Regions from separate parts of the Acidovorax sp. GW821-FHT10E03 genome, predicted to be linked through region 1. Evidence: predicted binding sites of a transcription regulator. Region 1 holds the regulator's gene; each other region holds the start of a gene.
The links. The regulator sigma-54, encoded in region 1, starts transcription at its own class of promoters, with help from an activator protein. The targets are predictions, from matches to a motif close to TGGCANGNAANCTGCTTT.
Positions count from the first base shown of each region.

Region 2: a site for sigma-54 is predicted at 2,436-2,453, ahead of glnA (type I glutamate--ammonia ligase). Genes of this name have one in related genera too.
Region 3: a site for sigma-54 is predicted at 2,581-2,598, ahead of AC07OD_RS24580 (ammonium transporter). Genes of this name have one in related genera too.
Region 4: a site for sigma-54 is predicted at 2,468-2,485, ahead of AC07OD_RS04315 (ammonium transporter). Genes of this name have one in related genera too.

Region 1 covers NZ_JBWKMU010000009.1:30,917-35,500, forward strand. The annotation lists gene lptA (lipopolysaccharide transport periplasmic protein LptA) at 1-360, shown strand, start outside; gene lptB (LPS export ABC transporter ATP-binding protein) at 357-1,142, shown strand; gene AC07OD_RS16710 (RNA polymerase factor sigma-54) at 1,315-2,904, shown strand; gene AC07OD_RS16715 (acyl-CoA thioesterase) at 2,996-3,478, shown strand; gene AC07OD_RS16720 (THUMP domain-containing class I SAM-dependent RNA methyltransferase) at 3,475-4,584, shown strand, end outside.
Region 2 covers NZ_JBWKMU010000019.1:67,920-72,503, reverse strand. The annotation lists gene AC07OD_RS27245 (sterol desaturase family protein) at 1-516, shown strand, start outside; gene AC07OD_RS27240 (EI24 domain-containing protein) at 555-1,511, shown strand; gene AC07OD_RS27235 (competence/damage-inducible protein A) at 1,508-2,329, shown strand; gene glnA (type I glutamate--ammonia ligase) at 2,503-3,918, shown strand; gene AC07OD_RS27225 (hypothetical protein) at 4,121-4,584, shown strand, end outside.
Region 3 covers NZ_JBWKMU010000015.1:167,641-172,224, forward strand. The annotation lists gene AC07OD_RS24565 (amino acid ABC transporter permease) at 1-342, opposite strand, end outside; gene AC07OD_RS24570 (ABC transporter substrate-binding protein) at 377-1,141, opposite strand; gene AC07OD_RS24575 (sulfite exporter TauE/SafE family protein) at 1,507-2,265, opposite strand; gene AC07OD_RS24580 (ammonium transporter) at 2,631-3,986, shown strand; gene AC07OD_RS24585 (hypothetical protein) at 4,160-4,492, shown strand; gene AC07OD_RS24590 (antibiotic biosynthesis monooxygenase family protein) at 4,535-4,584, opposite strand, start outside.
Region 4 covers NZ_JBWKMU010000002.1:249,122-253,705, forward strand. The annotation lists gene AC07OD_RS04300 (pilus assembly protein) at 1-807, shown strand, start outside; gene AC07OD_RS04305 (type IV pilin protein) at 818-1,267, shown strand; gene ribD (bifunctional diaminohydroxyphosphoribosylaminopyrimidine deaminase/5-amino-6-(5-phosphoribosylamino)uracil reductase RibD) at 1,292-2,401, shown strand; gene AC07OD_RS04315 (ammonium transporter) at 2,556-3,758, shown strand; gene AC07OD_RS04320 (phospholipase D family protein) at 3,877-4,584, shown strand, end outside.

The sequences.
Region 1 (4,584 bases):
GCGGGCGCGCCGGACGAGTTCATCGAAGGCGAGAGCGAAGTCATCGAGTACGACGGCAAGGCCGACAACGTGCGCTTCATCACCCGCGCCGAGCTGCGCCGCTACCGCGGGGCGGTCCTCAGCGACGAGATCACCGGCGCCGTGATCGTCTACAACAACCTCACCGATGTGTTCACCGTGGACGGCAAGCGCACCCCCGCGACCAATGCGGCGGGCGATGCGCCCGCGCCCGGCAGCCGGGTGCGCGCGGTGCTCGCGCCCAAGGACCCGCCCGCCGGTACCGCCGCGCCGGAGGCCGCGCCCCCGGCATCGGCGCCGGTGCTGCGCCCCAGCAACAGCCTTGGCGGCGGCTCCAAGTGAGCGCGCAGCCCGTCAGCCCCGGTCCTGACACCCAGGCGGGCAGCCGCCTGGAGGTGCAGCACCTGGCCAAGTCGTATGGCAGCCGCAAGGTCGTCAAGGATGTGTCGCTGGTCGTGCAAAAGGGCGAGGTCGTGGGCCTGCTGGGGCCCAACGGCGCGGGCAAGACCACCTCGTTCTACATGATCGTGGGCCTGGTGCGCAGCGACGCGGGCGACATCCGCATCGACGGCCATTCGGTGGCCCACATGCCCATCCACCGCCGCTCGCGGCTGGGGCTGTCCTACCTGCCGCAGGAAGCCTCCATCTTCCGCAAGCTCACGGTCGAAGAGAACGTGCGCGCGGTGCTGGAGCTGCAGCGCGCGGACGACGACGGCAAGCCGCTGTCGCGCGAGGCCATCGAAGAGCGTCTCACGGCCTTGCTGCAGGAGCTGCGCGTGGACCACCTGCGGGCCTCGCCCGCCATGGCCCTGTCGGGCGGCGAGCGCCGCCGCGTCGAGATCGCCCGCGCGCTGGCCACGCAGCCGCGCTTCATCCTGCTGGACGAGCCCTTTGCGGGCATCGACCCCATCGCCGTGATCGAGATCCAGCGCATCATCGGCTTCCTCAAGGCGCGCGGCATCGGCGTGCTCATCACCGACCACAACGTGCGCGAGACGCTGGGCATCTGCGACCACGCCTTCATCATCAGCGATGGCCAGGTGCTGGCCCAGGGCACGCCATCCGAGATCGTGGACAACGCCGAAGTGCGCCGGGTGTACCTGGGCGAACATTTCCGCATGTAGACATGGCCTCCACGCTTGTCACTTCGTGTACTGCGCTGCCCCCCGAGGGGGCCTTCGCGCCTTGGGGCGGCCCGGCGGCGCGGTACGGTGCCCCCACGCTCCCCGCTGCGCGTGGTTCGCTGCCCCCCGAGGGGGCGTTCGCGCCTTGGGGCGGCCCGGCGGCGCTCAATCAATGAAACCTGGACTCTCGCTGCGCGTCTCGCAGCATCTTGCATTGACCCCCCAGCTTCAGCAGTCCATCCGGCTGCTGCAGTTGTCCACGCTTGAACTCTCGCAGGAAGTCGAGCAGATGCTCGACGAAAACCCGTTCCTCGAACGCAACGCCGACGAGGCGCCGCGCGAGGAGTTTGGCCTGGAAGCCGCCGATACGCCGGCCCAGGCCGACGACTACAGCGCGGATGATGCTATTTTTTCAGGAGCTACCAGCGCAAGCAGTACCAGCGCTGAGGCTCAAAATGATGCTGAAACTCCGAGCGCGGGCGCCGACGAGCCCGACTGGAGCGGCGACGGCACGGTGGAGATGGCGCCCAACGACGCCGAGTGGGGCGGCGACGCCCCCGCCCGCAACCGCAACGACGCCGAAGGCGACGAGGCCGACGCCACCGAACTGGCCCGCACGCACGAATCGCTGACCGCCTTTTTGCACCGACAGGCGCTGGCGCTGCGCCTGTCCGAGATCGACCGCGCCGCGCTGCGCTTCCTGATCGAATCGCTCAACGACGATGGCTACCTGGAGGATCCGCTCGAAGAGCTGGCCATCAGCCTGGCCGGGCCCGACGACCTGGAGCAGATCGAGGAACTGGTGCACCGCTTCACCGTGGCACAGCGGCTGCTGCAGAGCCTGGAGCCCGTGGGCGTGGGCGCGCGCGGCCTGGCCGAGTGCCTGACGCTGCAGCTCAAGGCGCTGGCCGCCGACGAGGACAGCGACATCGACCCCGACACCGTGCAGACCGCGCTGCGCGTGTGCCAGCAGCCGCTGGAGATGCTGGCGCGGCGCGACGTGCGCCGCCTCACGCAGGCCTGCGGCGACAGCGAGGAGCGCACCCGCGCCGCCATGGCGCTGATCGCCCGGCTGGAGCCGCGCCCGGGGCGCCGCTTCGCCGACGTGGAGCGCAACATCATCATCCCCGACGTGATCGTGCGCAAGGCCGGGCGCGCCAATGGCCGCGACGGGCAGCACAACTTCATCGTGCAGCTCAACCCCGACGTGATGCCGCGCCTGCGCGTGCACGACATCTATGCCGGCGCCCTGCGCGGCCACAAGGGCGGCGAGGGCCACCAGGGCATGCAGCAGCGCCTGCAGGAGGCGCGCTGGTTCATCAAGAACATCCAGCAGCGCTTCGACACCATCCTGCGCGTCTCGCGCGCCATCGTGGAGCGGCAGAAGAACTTCTTCACCCACGGCGAACTCGCCATGCGCCCGCTGGTGCTGCGCGACATCGCCGACGAGCTGGGCCTGCACGAGTCCACCATCAGCCGCGTGACCACGGCCAAGTACATGGCCACGCCCATCGGCACCTACGAGCTCAAGTACTTCTTCGGCTCGGGCCTGGGCACCGAGACCGGCGGCAATGCGTCGAGCACCGCCGTGCGCGCCCTCATCAAGCAATTCGTGGCCGCCGAGAGCCCGACCAAGCCGCTGTCCGACAGCCAGATCGCCGAGATGCTCAAGGAGCAGGGCATCGAGTGCGCGCGCCGCACCGTCGCCAAGTACCGCGAGGCGCTCAAGATCGCGCCGGCGAATCTGCGCAAGGCGCTGTAGGCGCCGTGCGGGCGTGTGCGCGGCGCATGCGCCTGGTGGCCCATTTTTCCGCTCCGTTGCCGTCTTTCCCTCTTACTTCGCCACCCCGTCCATGGCCCGCATCGTCTTCGACCTTCCCGCGCACTTCGGTTTCGCCACCGAAATGCAGATCTACATCAGCCACGTCAACCAGGGCGGGCACCTGGACAACGCGCAGCTGCTGAGCCTCGTGTCCGAGGCCCGGGTGCGGTTTTTCCAGTCACTCGGCTACCCCGAGGCCGACGTGGGCGGGCTGTCCATCGTGGTCGGAGACATCGTGGCACAGTACAAGTCCGAGGGGTTCCACGGCGAGACCATGCGCGTGGAGATGGCGCCTGCGGACTTCAACCGCTATGGGTTCGACCTGGTCTTTTGCATGACCGAGAAGACCTCGGGCCGCGAGGTGGCGCGCGGCAAGATCGGCATCGTTTTCATCGGCAAGGCCGACCGCAAGGTGGCGCCGATCCCGGACTCCATCCGCCAGTTGCTGCTGGCCCGTGCCGGCACGCCGGATTCACACGTACTTTCCGAGCGCGTATCCTCACCATCGTCATGAATCAACTCCAACTTTTTCTCCCTTGCGCCGCCGGTGTGGAGGGCTTCCTGGCCGACGAGGTGCATGGCATCACCGCCCTCACGGGGCAGGACCTGCTGGTGGGCCGGGGCGGCGTGCTGCTGCGCGCCTCGTGGCGCGACGCGCTGCTGCTGAACCTGCACAGCCGCCTGGCCCAGCGCGTGCTGGTGCAGCTGGCGCACCGCCCGTACCGCTCCGAGAACGACCTCTACGCCGCCGCCAGCGACGTGGCCTGGGAAATCTGGTTCACCACGCGCCAGACCTTCAAGGTCGAGGTGACCGCCCAGCACAGCCCGCTGCAGAGCCTCAATTTCGCGGGGCTCAAGGTCAAGGACGCGGTGGCCGACCGCTTTCGCGCCAAGAGCGGCGTGCGCCCCGACGTGAACACGCAGTGGCCCGACGTGCGCATCCACCTGCACCTGACCACCGACGAAGCCACCATCTACATCGACACCTCGGGCGAGCCGCTGTTCAAGCGCGGCTGGCGCGAGGACAAGGGCGACGCCCCGCTGAAGGAGACCCTGGCCGCCGCCATGATCGCCGCCAGCGGCTGGGACCCCCACGGCGACAACCCCCAGCCGCTGTACGACCCCTGCTGCGGCAGCGGCACCATCGCCATCGAGGCCGCGCAGATCGCCTGCCGCATTCCGGCGGGCAGGCTGCGCCGCTTTGCGTTCGAGAAACTGCTGCCCTACCAGGCCCATGTCTGGTCTGCTATTAAAAATGAAGCTGAAGGCGCAATACAGACAAGCGCTGTACCTATTTTTGGCAGTGACGTCGCCTTCCGGATGGTGGATTTCGCCGAGCGCAATGCCGAGCGCGCCGGCGTGGCGGGCGCCGTGCAGCTGCGCGGAGGCGATGCGCTGCAGCGCATGCCGCCGTGCGAGCAGCCCGGCGTGATGCTCCTGAACCCCCCGTACGGCGAACGCATCGCCGCGGCCGGTGCCGCGGGCCGCAATGCCAGCGAGCGCGCGGCCGACCGTGCCCAGGGCCTGGCCGTGGGCCGTGAAGAAGCCCATACCGACGATGGCGGCGAGTTCTTCAGCCAGCTGGCCGCCCACTGGAAGAAGAACTACAGCGGCTGGACG
Region 2 (4,584 bases), on a different contig from region 1:
GCGCAGCGCCAGATGACCATGTGGAGCGACAACCGCAACCACCTGCTCGATGACCTGCTGCGCGACACGATTCTCGTGGTGGTGGCGCAACTCATCGGGGTCGCGCCGGGGCAGTTCATCGCCATCGTCGCCATCACGCAGCTCAGCGAGAGCTTTCAGCATGCCAACGTGCGTCTGTGGTTTGGCCGCTGGGGCGAGCGGCTGTGGGTGAGCCCGCGCTTTCACCGCCTGCACCACAGCATTGGGATCGGCCATGAAACCATCAAGCCGCTGCCGGGTGAGGGGGCGAGCGCGGGGCGCGCAAGGTATCGCACCGTCCTGGGCGGCCACAACTTCGGAGTGCTGCTGCCCTGGTGGGACATTCTGATGCGCACCGCCAATTTCGAGCTGCGCTTCGATTCGACGGGCGTGCGCGACCAGGTGGAGGCGGGGCCGACCGGGCAGGTACGGGACTACGGCAAGGGTTTCTGGTCGCAGCAATGGCGTGGCTTGCTGCGGCTGCTCGGCAAGGCTTGAAAGCCCCTGCGGACGGTCAAGACGGTATGCTTGCCGGCATGGGACTTCTGTTTGATTCTTTCTGGCGCGCCGCTGCCTACTGCCTGCGCCCGCGTGTGATTACCCTGTCCGTGCTGCCGCTCGTGCTGATGGTGGCGCTGGCGCTGGGCTTGGGGTACTTCTACTGGGACGGCGCCGTGCGGGGAATGCGCGCACTGCTGGACGCCTCCGCCCTCCTGGCCAGCTTCTGGAGTTGGCTGCAGGGCTGGGGGTTGGGAGATGTCACTTCGGTGGTGGCGCCACTGATGGTGATCCTGGCGGTGGCACCCGCGCTGGTGGTGGTTTCCCTGCTGGTGGTGGCGGTGCTCATGACGCCTGCACTGGTGGCGCTGGTGGCCGACCGGCGCTTTCCGGCCCTGGAGCGCAAGAAGGGCGGCTCCTTCATCGCCAGCGTGGTGTGGTCGGTCAGTTCCACGTTGCTGGCATTGATCGCCCTGGTGGTGTCGGTGCCCCTGTGGCTGGTGCCGCCGCTGGTGCTCATCCTGCCGCCCTTGATCTGGGGGTGGCTTACTTACCGGGTGATGGCTTTCGATGCCTTGGCCGACCATGCCAGCAAGGAGGAGCGGCAGGCTATTTTTCGCCGCCACCGCAGCAGCCTGCTGGGCATTGGCATCCTGACGGGCTACCTCGGCGCTGCGCCGAGCATCGTATGGGCCTCGGGGGTGGTGTTTGCAGCGGCCTTTTTCATCCTGGTGCCGTTGGCGATCTGGATCTACACCCTCGTTTTCGCATTTTCATCGCTGTGGTTCGCGCACTACTGCCTGGCCGCGTTGGCACGCCTGCGGCAAGAGGCTGCGGGGCCGGTGGCCGCTGAGGCGCCCCCGATCCTTGCGCCGGCGAAGGAGCTGATGCGCGGACCGGACGCCAGTGCCGAGCCGCCTCCTGCTGCTGCAGCCCCGGCGGCACTCGCAGCGCCTCCGACGCCATCTCCCACCCACGGAACCCCTTCCCCATGACTCCCTCTTTCGGCCTGATCATCGTGGGCGATGAAATCCTGTCGGGCAAGCGCGCGGACAAGCACATGCCCAAAGTCATCGAACTGCTCTCGGCTCGCGGCCTGTCGCTGTCGTATGCGGACTACGTCGGGGACAGCCCGGACCGCATCACCGCGACACTGCGGCGGGCCTTTGCCTCGGGCGATGTGGTCTTCTCCTGCGGAGGTATCGGTGCGACGCCCGATGACCACACCCGCCAATGCGCGGCAAGCGCCCTGGGCCGTGAGCTGGCTCTGCATGCCGAGGCCGAGGCGTTGATCCGCGAACGCATGCAGGACGTTGCGCGGGAGCAAGGTGTGCCATACGAAGCCGAGCGGCCGGACAATGTGCACCGGCTCAACATGGGCGTCTTTCCCGCAGGCGCCCGCATCATCCCCAATCCCTACAACAAGATTCCCGGCTTCAGCTGCGAGGGCGTTGGCGGCGGTGCCGTCCATTTCGTGCCCGGATTCCCGGTCATGGCCTGGCCCATGATCGAATGGGTGTTCGACCACCACTATGCAGACCTGTTCAACCGTGCTCCCCAGGTCGAGCAGTCGGTGGTGGTCTATGGCGCCATGGAGGCAGCATTGACACCTCTCATGGAGCGCATAGAAAAATCGCACCCCGAGATCCGGGTGTTCAGCTTACCCAGCGTGGATCATCCACAATACGGGCGGCACATCGAACTGGGCGTCAAAGGTCCTGCTCCCTTGGTCCCGGCCGCCTGGCAGGATCTCAAGACGGGATTGCACAGTTTTGGTGCGGAGTGTGGCCCTGAATTGGTGCGCAATTTGTGATGCTTGGTGTTGATCGTTGTTGTGCACCTTATTGGTGCAATCTCGCAAATGTCCTATCGGCCTGCAGTCCGTAGTGCTCCTTCATAGTGCGGCGGCTGCACCCAGCTGGCACGCAAACTGCTTTTATTTCCACAAATTCTTTTTTCAACAAGCGCTTTACCCAGGAGAACCTGATGGCCAAGACCGTTGCAGACGTGATGAAGATGGTGAAGGAGAACGAAGTCAAGTTCGTTGACTTCCGTTTTACCGATACCCGGGGCAAGGAACAGCACGTGACCGTGCCGGTGTCCCACTTCGATGAAGACAAGTTCACGTCCGGCCACGCATTCGACGGTTCGTCCGTGGCTGGCTGGAAGGGCATTGAAGCCTCGGACATGCAGCTCATGCCCGACCCCAGCACCGCCAACATCGACCCCTTCTTCGAAGAAACCACGCTGTTCCTGCAGTGCGACGTGATCGAACCCGGTGACGGCAAGGCCTACGACCGCGACCCACGCTCCATCGCCAAGCGCGCTGAAGCCTACCTGAAGGCCTCCGGCCTGGGCGACACGGCCTTCTTCGGCCCCGAGCCAGAATTCTTCATCTTCGACGGCGTGCGCTGGTCCAACGAACCCGGCAAGGTCATGTTCGAGATCGAAGAGTACGAAGCCCCCTGGAACTCGGGCGCCAAGCTCGAAGGTGGCAACCGCGGCCACCGTCCCACCGTCAAGGGCGGCTACTTCCCCGTGCCTCCTGTCGACAGCACGCAGGACATGCGCGCCGAAATGTCCTTGATCCTCGAATCCCTGGGCATCCCGGTCGAAGTGTTCCACCACGAAGTGGCGGGCGCTGGCCAGAACGAAATCGGCACGCGTTTCAGCACGCTGGTCGAGCGCGCTGACTGGACCCAGGTCCTGAAGTACGTGGTCTGGAACGTGGCCAACGCCTACGGCAAGACGGCTACCTTCATGCCCAAGCCCTACGCTGGCGACAACGGCTCCGGCATGCACGTGCACCAGTCCATCTGGAAGGACGGCAAGAACCTGTTCGCGGGCGACGGCTATGCCGGCCTGTCGGACTTCGCGCTGTACTACATCGGCGGCATCATCAAGCACGCACGTGCCCTGAACGCCATCACCAACCCCGGCACGAACTCGTACAAGCGCCTGGTGCCCGGCTTCGAGGCCCCTGTGAAGCTGGCCTACTCGGCCCGCAACCGCTCGGCCTCGATCCGCATTCCTTACGTCGCCAACCCCAAGGGCCGCCGCATCGAAGCGCGCTTCCCCGATCCATCGGCCAACCCTTACCTGGCCTTCTCGGCCCTGATGATGGCCGGCCTGGACGGCGTGGAAAACAAGATCCATCCGGGCGAAGCCGCCACGAAGGACCTGTACCATCTGCCACCCGAAGAAGACAAGCTGGTGCCCACCGTCTGCCACAGCCTGGACCAGGCCCTGGAGTATCTGGACAAGGACCGTGGTTTCCTTACCAAGGGCGGCGTCTTTACCGACTCCATGCTCGACGCGTACATCGAGCTCAAGATGGGCGAAGTCACGCGTTTCCGCATGGCGCCTCACCCTGTCGAGTACGACATGTACTACTCGCTGTAATCGCCTCCCTGCAGGCTGTTGCTCCCCAAAAAGGCGGCCTTGGCCGCCTTTTTTCATGGGGCCGGGGAGGCTGGTGAAACCAATCCCGGGGCCGTTGCATCCATGTACAAAGCCCTGCGAGGGCCTGCTGGTGTTGGATTGGCGATGCATGGTGATTGGTGGATACTCCCCTGACCCCTGCATGGCAGTGCGAGGAAACCGAATGAAGAAAACGCTCATCACCCTGTTACTCATCGCCGCGACGGCACCGGCCGCGTGGGCGCAAGACCGCATCTACCGCTGTGGCAACGAATACACCAACAACGCCGCCCAGGCCAAGGAGCGGGGATGCAAGCTGGTGGAAGGCGGCAATGTCACCGTCGTGCAGGGCACCCGGCCGGCGTCGGCGGCCCCGGCGCCCTCGGGCGGCGGCACGCCTGCGGCAACGGCGGCACCTTCCAATGCACCCCGGGCCAACAGCAACGACCAGAAAGCGCGCGATGCCGATGCGCGGGCCATTCTCGAATCCGAACTGCGCAAGGCCGAGGCACGCCATGCCGAGCTGGTGAAGGAATACAACGGCGGCGCCCCAGAGCGCAATGCCCTCGATTTGCGCAACCCCCAGCGCTACATGGAACGCACGGCGGAGCTCAAGGCCAACGTGGCCCGCAGCGAAAGCGACATTGC
Region 3 (4,584 bases), on a different contig from region 1:
CGCGAAGTACACGAACAGGATCTGCACCAGCAGCGGCGTGCCGCGGATGACCCAGATGTAGAAGCTGGCCACCCAGCGCACGGCGGCAAAGCGCGCGGTGCGGGCGAGCGCGGCGGCGGTTCCCAGCACCAGCCCGACGCTGCCGCTGATCAGCGTGAGCCACAGGGTGGTGCGCGCGCCGTCGGAGAACGCCTGGGCGTTGGGGCCGATGGGCTCGGGCAGGAAGGACAGCAGCTTGCCGAGCAGTGCCAGCACCAGCACCATCAGGATGACGGCCGAGACGAGCGTGGCGTTGCTGCGCTGCTGGCGGCTCCAGCGCTGCGGCCAAAAGGCGGTGAGCATGAAAAAGACCCCTGTGACTACAAGCGGGTCGTGCTTACTGGCAGCGGACGTCTTCGTTGAAATACTTCTTGGACAGCGCGGCATAGCTGCCGTCGGCCATGACTTCGGCCAGCGCCTTGTTCCAGCCGGCGGCCAGCGAGCTGTTGCCCTTGGCCACGGCGGCGGCGATGCGCTCGATGAACAGCATGTCGCCGAGCTTGAAGCCGGCGCCGGGGTTCTTCTCTGCCACGGCCTTGGCCACGAAGCGGTCGGTCACCCAGGCGTCCACGCGGCGCGAGTTCAGCGCGCTGCGGGCATCCACGTCGGTGGGGAAGTTCTTCATTTCCTTGATGGACGAGACCTTCTGCACGTTTTCGAGGTAGCTCGTGCCGGTCTGCACGGCCACCACCTTGCCCGCCAGGTCCTTGGCGCTCTTGATGGCGGGGTCCATGGCGATGATCATGCCGCCCGAGCAGTAGTGCGGGTCGGTGAAGGTGACGGCCTTGGCGCGCTCTTCGGTGATGCCGTGCGAGGCGATCACCAGGTCCCAGCGGTCCTGGCGCAGGCCGGTGAGCAGCGCATCGAAGCCCAGAGTCTTCCACTGGATCGCGAGGCCCATCTTCTTGGCCACCAGTTCGGCCGTCTCCACCTCGAAGCCGGTCAGCGTGGTGCCGTTGAAGAAATTGAACGGAGCGAACTGCCCCTCGGTCGCGATGAGGATCTTGCCGTCCTTCTTGACCTCGTCCAGCGTGCGGGCCTGGGCAGAAGCGAAAGCGGCGCAGAGCGCGAGGGCGGTGGCAACAGCCTTGAACAATTTCATGGGATGGGTCCTGTCGGGGGTATTTCAGGTACAAAAAATCCGGCATGCGGGTAGCAGGCCGGAGGCTGGTGGATCGGATGCACAGGCATCGCGAAACGCGAAGCCTGCCGTCATCAAGTAGTAACGATTATAAATATGCGAATTTTTTCCTTGGACCTGCGGACAACCCTCAAAGCCCCGTTGTGTGCCAATTCACAACAGGTTTAGAGCGGTGTCTCCAACCGGACGCAGGCGCTACGGCTCCGTCTACAGGGCGAGGTCGGCGCTACTGGCGCGCCCCAGACCAGTGCCCCCGCGCAAGGGCCGCCCCGCCGCGCTGGGGGCGTCCCCCTTCAGGGGGAAGGCGCCGAAGGCGACTCAGGGGGTTACCGAAGAAACGCGTCGTACCCCGTCTTGAGGATCAGCGTGCTCACCACCACGATGAAGATGCCGCGCACGAAACCCGTGCCGTGCTTGAGCGCCAGGTGCGTGCCCAGCAGGCTGCCCACGACGTTGGCCACGGCCAGCGTCACCGCGAAGTGCCACCAGACGTGGCCCTTGGCGGCAAACAGCACGATGGCGGCGACATTGGTGGCGCAGTTGAGCAGCTTGGCCGAGGCCGAGGCATTGAGAAAGTCGTAGCCGAGCAGCCGCACGAACAGGAAGACGAAGAAGCTGCCGGTGCCCGGGCCGAAGAACCCGTCGTAGAAACCGATCAGCACGCCGATCAGGCAGGCCGCCAGCACTTCGGCGCGGCCCGCGAAGCGCGGCGCATGGTGCCGCCCCAGTTCCTTCTTGGCCAGCGTGTAGGCCAGCACGCCCAGCAGCACCAGGGGCAGCAGCTTGCGCAGGAAGTCGGCCGACATCACCGTCACCGCCCAGGCGCCGGCGAACGAGCCGGCGAAACCGGCCGCCGCGGCCGGCAGCATCGCCGGCCAGCGGATCTGCACGCGGCGGCTGTACTGCCAGGTGGCCATGGCCGTGCCCCACACCGAGGCGGCCTTGTTGGTGCCCAGCAGCGTGGCCGGTGGCGCCCCCGGAAAAGCCGCGAACAGCGCCGGCACCATCACCAGCCCGCCGCCACCCACGATGGCGTCCACGAAGCCCGCGAGCAGCGAGGCCAGGGTAATAAAAATCCATTCCATCGCAGTATTTTCGCACCCAGCCTGCTATGGATTTAGGAACAGATACAGAGACCGGCGCACCGGGCCCGGCGGCGAACAGGCAAGAAAAAGGCGCTGGGATCGCCAGCGCCTGAAAAAAAACGCACCTCGTTGGGTGCTTGAAATTTGGTTATTGGTAGAAAGGATGTCTCCTCGGGCCCCTCGCTTGGCACACCGAAGCGCGCTTTCGAGTGCCGCAACTGTAACGGCTGCACCCCGCTGGTGCATTGGGGGTTTCCCGCCCCCGTTGTGGGGCGGGAAAACCGCGCGCGGGGCCACGAATCGGGGTTCGCGGGTTGGCACGGCTCATGCAATGCGCTTGTAACAATTTGCGAAAGGGAGCCTTCATGCGGGCAGTCAACCACCGGTTCATCGCGGTCGTGTCGTTGGGTCTGGGGCTGTGCGCCAGCGCGCTGGCGCAGGCCGTGCCCGAGGTGGCGGCGGCCCCCGCCGCGCCCCTGGCGCGCCCTGGCCTGGTGGCGCACGGCGCCGTCAGCGCGGCGGACACCGCCTGGATGATGACCTCCACGGCGCTCGTGCTGCTGATGACGCTGCCCGGCATTGCGCTGTTCTACGCGGGCATGGTGCGCAAGAAGAATGTGCTCAATACCATGGCCAGCGTGGTCGCCATCGCGGCGCTGGTCAGCCTGCTGTGGTTCGGGGCGGGCTATTCGCTGGCGTTCACGCCCGGCAACGCCTGGGTGGGCGGCTGGGAACGCGCGGGGTTCACGGGGCTGGACTTCGACCTGGCGGGCGGCAAGCTCGCCGTGAGCCATGTCGCGCCGCACATTCCCGAATCGGTGTACGCCATGTTCCAGCTCACCTTCGCCATCATCACGGCCGCGCTCCTGGTGGGCGCGTTCGTCGAGCGCATGCGGTTTTCCGCCATGCTGATCTTCATCGGCCTGTGGACCTTGCTGGTCTATGCCCCGGTGGCGCACTGGGTGTGGGAGCCGGGGGGCTGGCTGGCGCGGATGGGCGCGCTGGATTTCGCCGGGGGCTCCGTGGTGCACGTGAACGCTGGGGTGGCGGGGCTGGTGTGCGCGTGGTTCCTGGGCCGCCGCACGGGCTATGGCCGCGAGCCCTTCGAGCCCTACAACCTGGGGCTCACCATGGCGGGCGCGGGCCTGCTGTGGGTGGGCTGGTTCGGCTTCAACGCGGGCTCGGCCGTGGCGGCCGATGGCCGGGCGGGCCTGGCCATGGCGGTCACGCACCTGGCCGCCGCCGCTGGTGCGCTGTCCTGGATGCTGGGCGAGTGGGTGGTGCGCGGGCGCCCTTCGCTGCTGGGGCTGTGCTCGGGCCTGGTCGCGGGACTCGTGGCGATCACGCCCGCCGCAGGCTTCGTCACGCTGCGCTCGGCGGTGGTGATTGGCCTGGTGGCCGGGCTGGCGTGCTACTGGGGGGCCACGGGGCTCAAGCGCCTGCTGCGTGCCGACGATTCGCTGGATGTGTTTGGCGTGCATGGCATTGGCGGCATCGTGGGCTCGCTGCTCACGGGGGTGCTGGCCAGCAAGACCGTGGGGGGCGTGCAGGGCAGCCTGCTCACCCAGGCCATCGGGGTGGGCGCCGTGATGGCCTACAGCCTGGTGGTGACGGCCGCGCTGCTGTGGATCATCAATTTTGCGATGGGTGTGCGCGTGGATGCGCAGAGCGAGCAGACCGGACTCGACATCGCCCAGCACCGCGAACACCTGGGCGGCTGAATGAAGCCCGCTCTCCCGAGGCCCTGCGGGCCTTCCCCCGCTCTCGCACCGCCGCGCAATGCGGGCCGGGGGGCGCAGCCAGCGCGGCGGCCCGCGCCTGGGCCGCACCGGTTTCATTCGCCGCGGGTTGTGCGCAGCGCAATGGATGACTGAAATGCAGTAAGGAGCCGACCATGCCCGATTCCGACAAGCTCGCCATTGCCGCCCACCTGCATGTGCTGCTGCGCCGCAAGACGGGGCGCGTGACCGACACCGAGTGGATGGCGGCCAACGCCGAGTACGCGCTGGAGATCGTGCGGTTCGCGCGCCAGCGCGCGCAGGAGGACAACGCGCCCGAACTCACCGAATGGGCGGACCGCCTGGACCAGGCCATCCATGCCGCGCCACCGGCCGCCCCGCGCCGCCCCTTGCTGGATGTGGCCACCCAGGCGGTGCGCCAGCGCATGGCGCCGCCCCCGCCGGAGCCCGCGCCCGAGGTGCCCCGGTATGTCGGGGGAATCCGCTGACCGCGCCGCGGCCGTGGGGCCCGCGCGTGGGCGGGATCCATATCAGTGCGCTGCCGCGCCCTGCACGAACAGGCCCGCCGTGGGCAGCAGCC
Region 4 (4,584 bases), on a different contig from region 1:
TCTAGCGCCAAGACCTTATCAGTAGGAGGCATGATGATCGCCTTTGGTACAGGCCGCAATGTCACCAAGGCAGACGAGAACGATTCAAATGTGCAATCCTTGTACTCGGTGCTGGACAACACTCGTTATCGCGTTGTCGACACAACGAAGGGCAAACGTCTTCAGGTGCACCCGGGCGCCGGTACCTGCCCCAGTGGGAGCGACTGCATTCCTGCTCCGGTGCCTTTGGGCGTAGGAGTAGTCAACGCTAAGCTGGCTGCCCAGAAAATTACCGCTGTGGATGCCAACTACGCCACTGTGGACATCACGGATGAATTGAAAAAGGACACCTGGGTCAATTTCAATGGCTGGTACATGGATTTGCCAGCCGTCGGCGAGCGGTTGCTGAAACCCATGGAGTTCTATGACGGCAGCAATGTATTGGCTGTGTACTCTCAAGTACCAGCAAAGGGATCGGATATAGACCCTAACGTGGAAAGCTGCGAATCCAATACGGTGGACGAAGAACGTCAGTACCTCACTCTTGTCAACATCATGGACGGCAAACGACCCACGGTGCAGATTCTCGACTCTGACAAGAACGGCACGTTTTACACCCCTCCTGGAGGAGGTAGTCCAGTATGCACTACATGTGGCGATGACAAATCCGTGTCGCGCGCATCGGTGACCAAAGGCTCGCACACGCTGATCAAAAAAGAAACCGGAGACAAGTGCCAGAATCGGGATATCGATGCCAAGGGCAATGGTTTCAACATGCAGTGTATGCCCGAGCAATCACTGCGCCCAAGTTGGCGCCAACTGAAGTGAGAAATTCATCATGAACCGACCTCTGCGAAAAGCGCAGCATGGCTTCACCCTCATCGAACTTATGATCGTGGTCGCCATCGTTGGAATCCTCTCGGCCATTGCTTATCCCAGCTATACCGAGTACGTTCGGCGCGGGCATAGAGCAGAGGCCCGCGCCGGGCTGCTGCAGGCACAGCAATGGCTAGAACGAGCCTCGACTGCAACAGGTGTCTATCCCACGGTCCTGCCGAACAATCTGCAATGGCGTCTTGCAGGTGGTACAGCCGATCCGACAAAGCGCTACACCATTGGTTTTCAGGCAGGCAATACCAACGCTGTCTTCACCTTGGTGGCCACCCGCAAGGCCCCTGGTCCCCAAGCTACAGATCGCTGCGGAGATTTCACTTTGACCAATACGGGCACGCGCGATGCAATCAATCGCGATGCAAGCATTACCGCAGCAGACTGCTGGAACAAGTAAGCACTGCGCTACCATCCTGGAGCAATGACCATTACAGCGCTCCACTATGCGAACCAAGCGCTTGGGCTAGCCGCCCAGGCGCTTTTTCTTTCCAGCCCCAATCCTCGCGTTGGTTGCGTCATCACCGCTCCCGACGGTGAGGTGCTGGGCCGAGGATTCACTCAGCGTGCTGGTGGCCCCCATGCAGAAATCATGGCGCTGCGCGATGCCGCAGCAGCTGGCCGCGACGTGCGCGGTGCCACCGCCTATGTCACCCTGGAGCCATGCTCTCACCATGGCCGCACCGGTCCATGCTGCGATGCATTGATCGAAGCCGGGATTGCAAAAGTGGTGGCATCCATCACCGACCCCAACCCTCTGGTCGCAGGCCACGGATTCGAGCGATTGCGGGCGGCGGGTATCGAGGTTGTCGTGGGCCCAGGGGCAGAAGAATCACGCGAACTCAACATCGGTTTTTTCAGCCGCATGGTTCGGGGCACGCCATGGGTGCGGCTCAAGACGGCAGCGTCCCTGGACGGCACCACGGCGCTTCACAACGGCGCCAGCCAGTGGATCACCTCGCGCACGGCGCGCGCGGATGGGCATGCCTGGCGGGCAAGGGCCTGTGCCATTTTGACCGGCATTGGCACCGTGCTGGACGACAACCCCCGCCTGGACGTCCGGGAAGTACCTACACCCCGCCAGCCCCATGTGGTCTTGGTGGATAGTCAATTGCAGCTGCCCCCGCATGCCAACCTGCTGATGGGCGGACGTGATTGCCTTGTCTACACAGCCAACACAAGCAAGGAAAAGAAGGCTGCCTTGGAAGCTCGCGGTGCCACGGTGATCCATCTGCCCAATGCAATCGGCAAAGTGGATCTGGCAGCGATGCTGAAAGACCTTGGCCAGCGGGGAATCAATGAGCTGCATGTGGAAGCAGGCCACAAGCTCAATGGATCCCTCGTCCGAGAAGGCCTCGTCGATGAACTGCTTGTGTACTTGGCCCCTCGCCTGCTGGGCCCCGGGCTGGGCATGGCGAACCTGGACCCGCTCCATGCGCTGGCGGACGGGCTTGCGCTGCAGTTCACATCCGCAGAGATGATCGGACCGGACCTTCGCGTCCTGGCACAGGTCCAGGGTCGGGATAGTTTTTAATCCGGCCCTCGCGATCGCCTTCGGCCGCACCGCCCCAAGGCAGTGCAAAAGCCACGCACCAACCTCTGGCGCGCTTCTTGCTTCAATTTGGTGCAAATCTGGTGCACCCACTCAAACCGCACCAGAACGGATCAATTTACTGCAAGAGGACGTTATGGAAGCACTCAAACAGGGCACGGATGCCCTGTTCATTCTTCTGGGGGCCATCATGGTGCTGGCCATGCACGCCGGTTTTGCCTTCCTGGAGCTGGGCACGGTCCGCAAGAAGAACCAGGTGAATGCGCTGGTGAAGATCCTGGTGGATTTTTCTGTGTCCACGGTCGTGTACTTTGCCGTGGGGTACAGCGTGGCCTACGGCACGCACTTTTTCGTGGGGGCCGAGTCGCTGGTGCAGCAAAGCGGCTATGCACTGGTGAAGTTCTTCTTCCTGCTTACCTTTGCAGCGGCCATTCCGGCCATCGTGTCCGGGGGGATCGCGGAACGCGCCAAGTTCTGGCCGCAGCTCATGGCCACGGCGGTCATCGTCGGCTTTGTGTATCCATTCTTCGAGGGCATTGCCTGGAACCAGCATTTTGGCGTGCAGGCCTGGATCAAAGGGTTCGCCGGCGAGGAGTTTCATGATTTCGCAGGCTCCATCGTGGTGCACGCGATGGGCGGCTGGATCGCCCTGCCTGCCGTGATCCTGCTGGGCTCCCGCGCCAACCGGTATCGCAAGGATGGCGCCATCTCCGCGCACCCGCCTTCCAACATTCCGTTTCTGGCGCTGGGCGCATGGGTGCTCGTCGTGGGCTGGTTCGGCTTCAATGTGATGAGCGCGCAGACCGTGGACAAGCTTTCCGGCCTAGCGGCGGTGAACTCCCTGATGGCCATGGTCGGCGGCACGCTGGCCGCCCTGGTGCTGGGCAAGAATGACCCCGGCTTCGTCCACAACGGCCCGCTGGCGGGGCTGGTGGCGGTGTGCGCGGGCTCCGACCTGATGCACCCGCTGGGTGCGCTCGTGGTGGGTGCGGTGGCTGGCGCCATTTTTGTGCTGATGTTCACGCTCACGCAGAACCGATGGAAGATCGACGACGTGCTGGGTGTCTGGCCGCTGCACGGCCTGTGCGGCACCTGGGGCGGGCTGGCGGCGGGCATTTTTGGCAGCAAGGCGCTGGGCGGGCTCGGCGGGGTGAGCTTTTCCGCCCAGCTTGTCGGCACCGCCCTGGGCGTGGCCTGGGCACTGGCGGGCGGCTTCGTGGTGTATGGCATTCTCAAAAGCACGGTCGGCCTGCGGCTCTCGCAGGAAGAGGAGTTCGACGGTGCGGACCTGTCGATCCACAAGATCAGCGCCACACCCGATCGCGAAGTGAGCTGGTAGCCGCCGCGGCGCCAGGGCACCGCACCGCGATGCGCCCGCATCCACCCGATCGCCACCGTGGCTGCGTTGGCGCCGCGTCTGACAAGCGCGAGCGGCGCCGCACGGTCACAATCGCGCCATGCCTGCACTGCCCCCTGCTCCCGCCGCTCCAGCGCCGTTCCTGGGCACCACCGCCCGCTATGGCTGGCTGGCCGTCCTGGCCATGTGCATTGCAAGCGCCATCACCGGCTGCGCCGGCCTGCCCAAGGATGTGGACCGGCCGGTGTCGAGCGCATTGGCGTCGCCTGCGGACACGGCCCTGGGCCAATTGGTGGAAACGCGCCGCGCGTCGGTGGGCGGCCGCCATCCTTCCGGGTTCCTGCTGCTCAGCGGGCCCCAGGCGGCCTACAGCAGCCGCCTCGCCCTGGTCGACGCCGCACAGAAGACGCTGGACCTGCAGTACTACGCCATCCACGCTGACGCCAGTACCGAGCGCCTGCTGCTGGGCGTGATCGCGGCGGCCCAGCGCGGCGTGCGTGTGCGTGTGCTGCTGGACGACTTCCACAGCACGGGGCGCGATGCGCAGGTCATGCGGCTGGCCTTCGTGCCCAACATCGAGATGCGCATGTTCAACCCGCTCACGGGTGCGCGCGGCTCGCCCCTGGGGCGCATGCTGGGCGCGCTGGGGGACTTCTCCCGCGTGCAGCAGCGCATGCACAACAAGCTCTTCATCGCCGACAACGCCATGGGCGTGACGGGTGGCCGCAACCTGGGCGACGCATACTTCGGCAACGCCGATTCCGGCAACTTTGTGGATCTGGACGTGCTGGCGGCCGGGCCGGTGGTG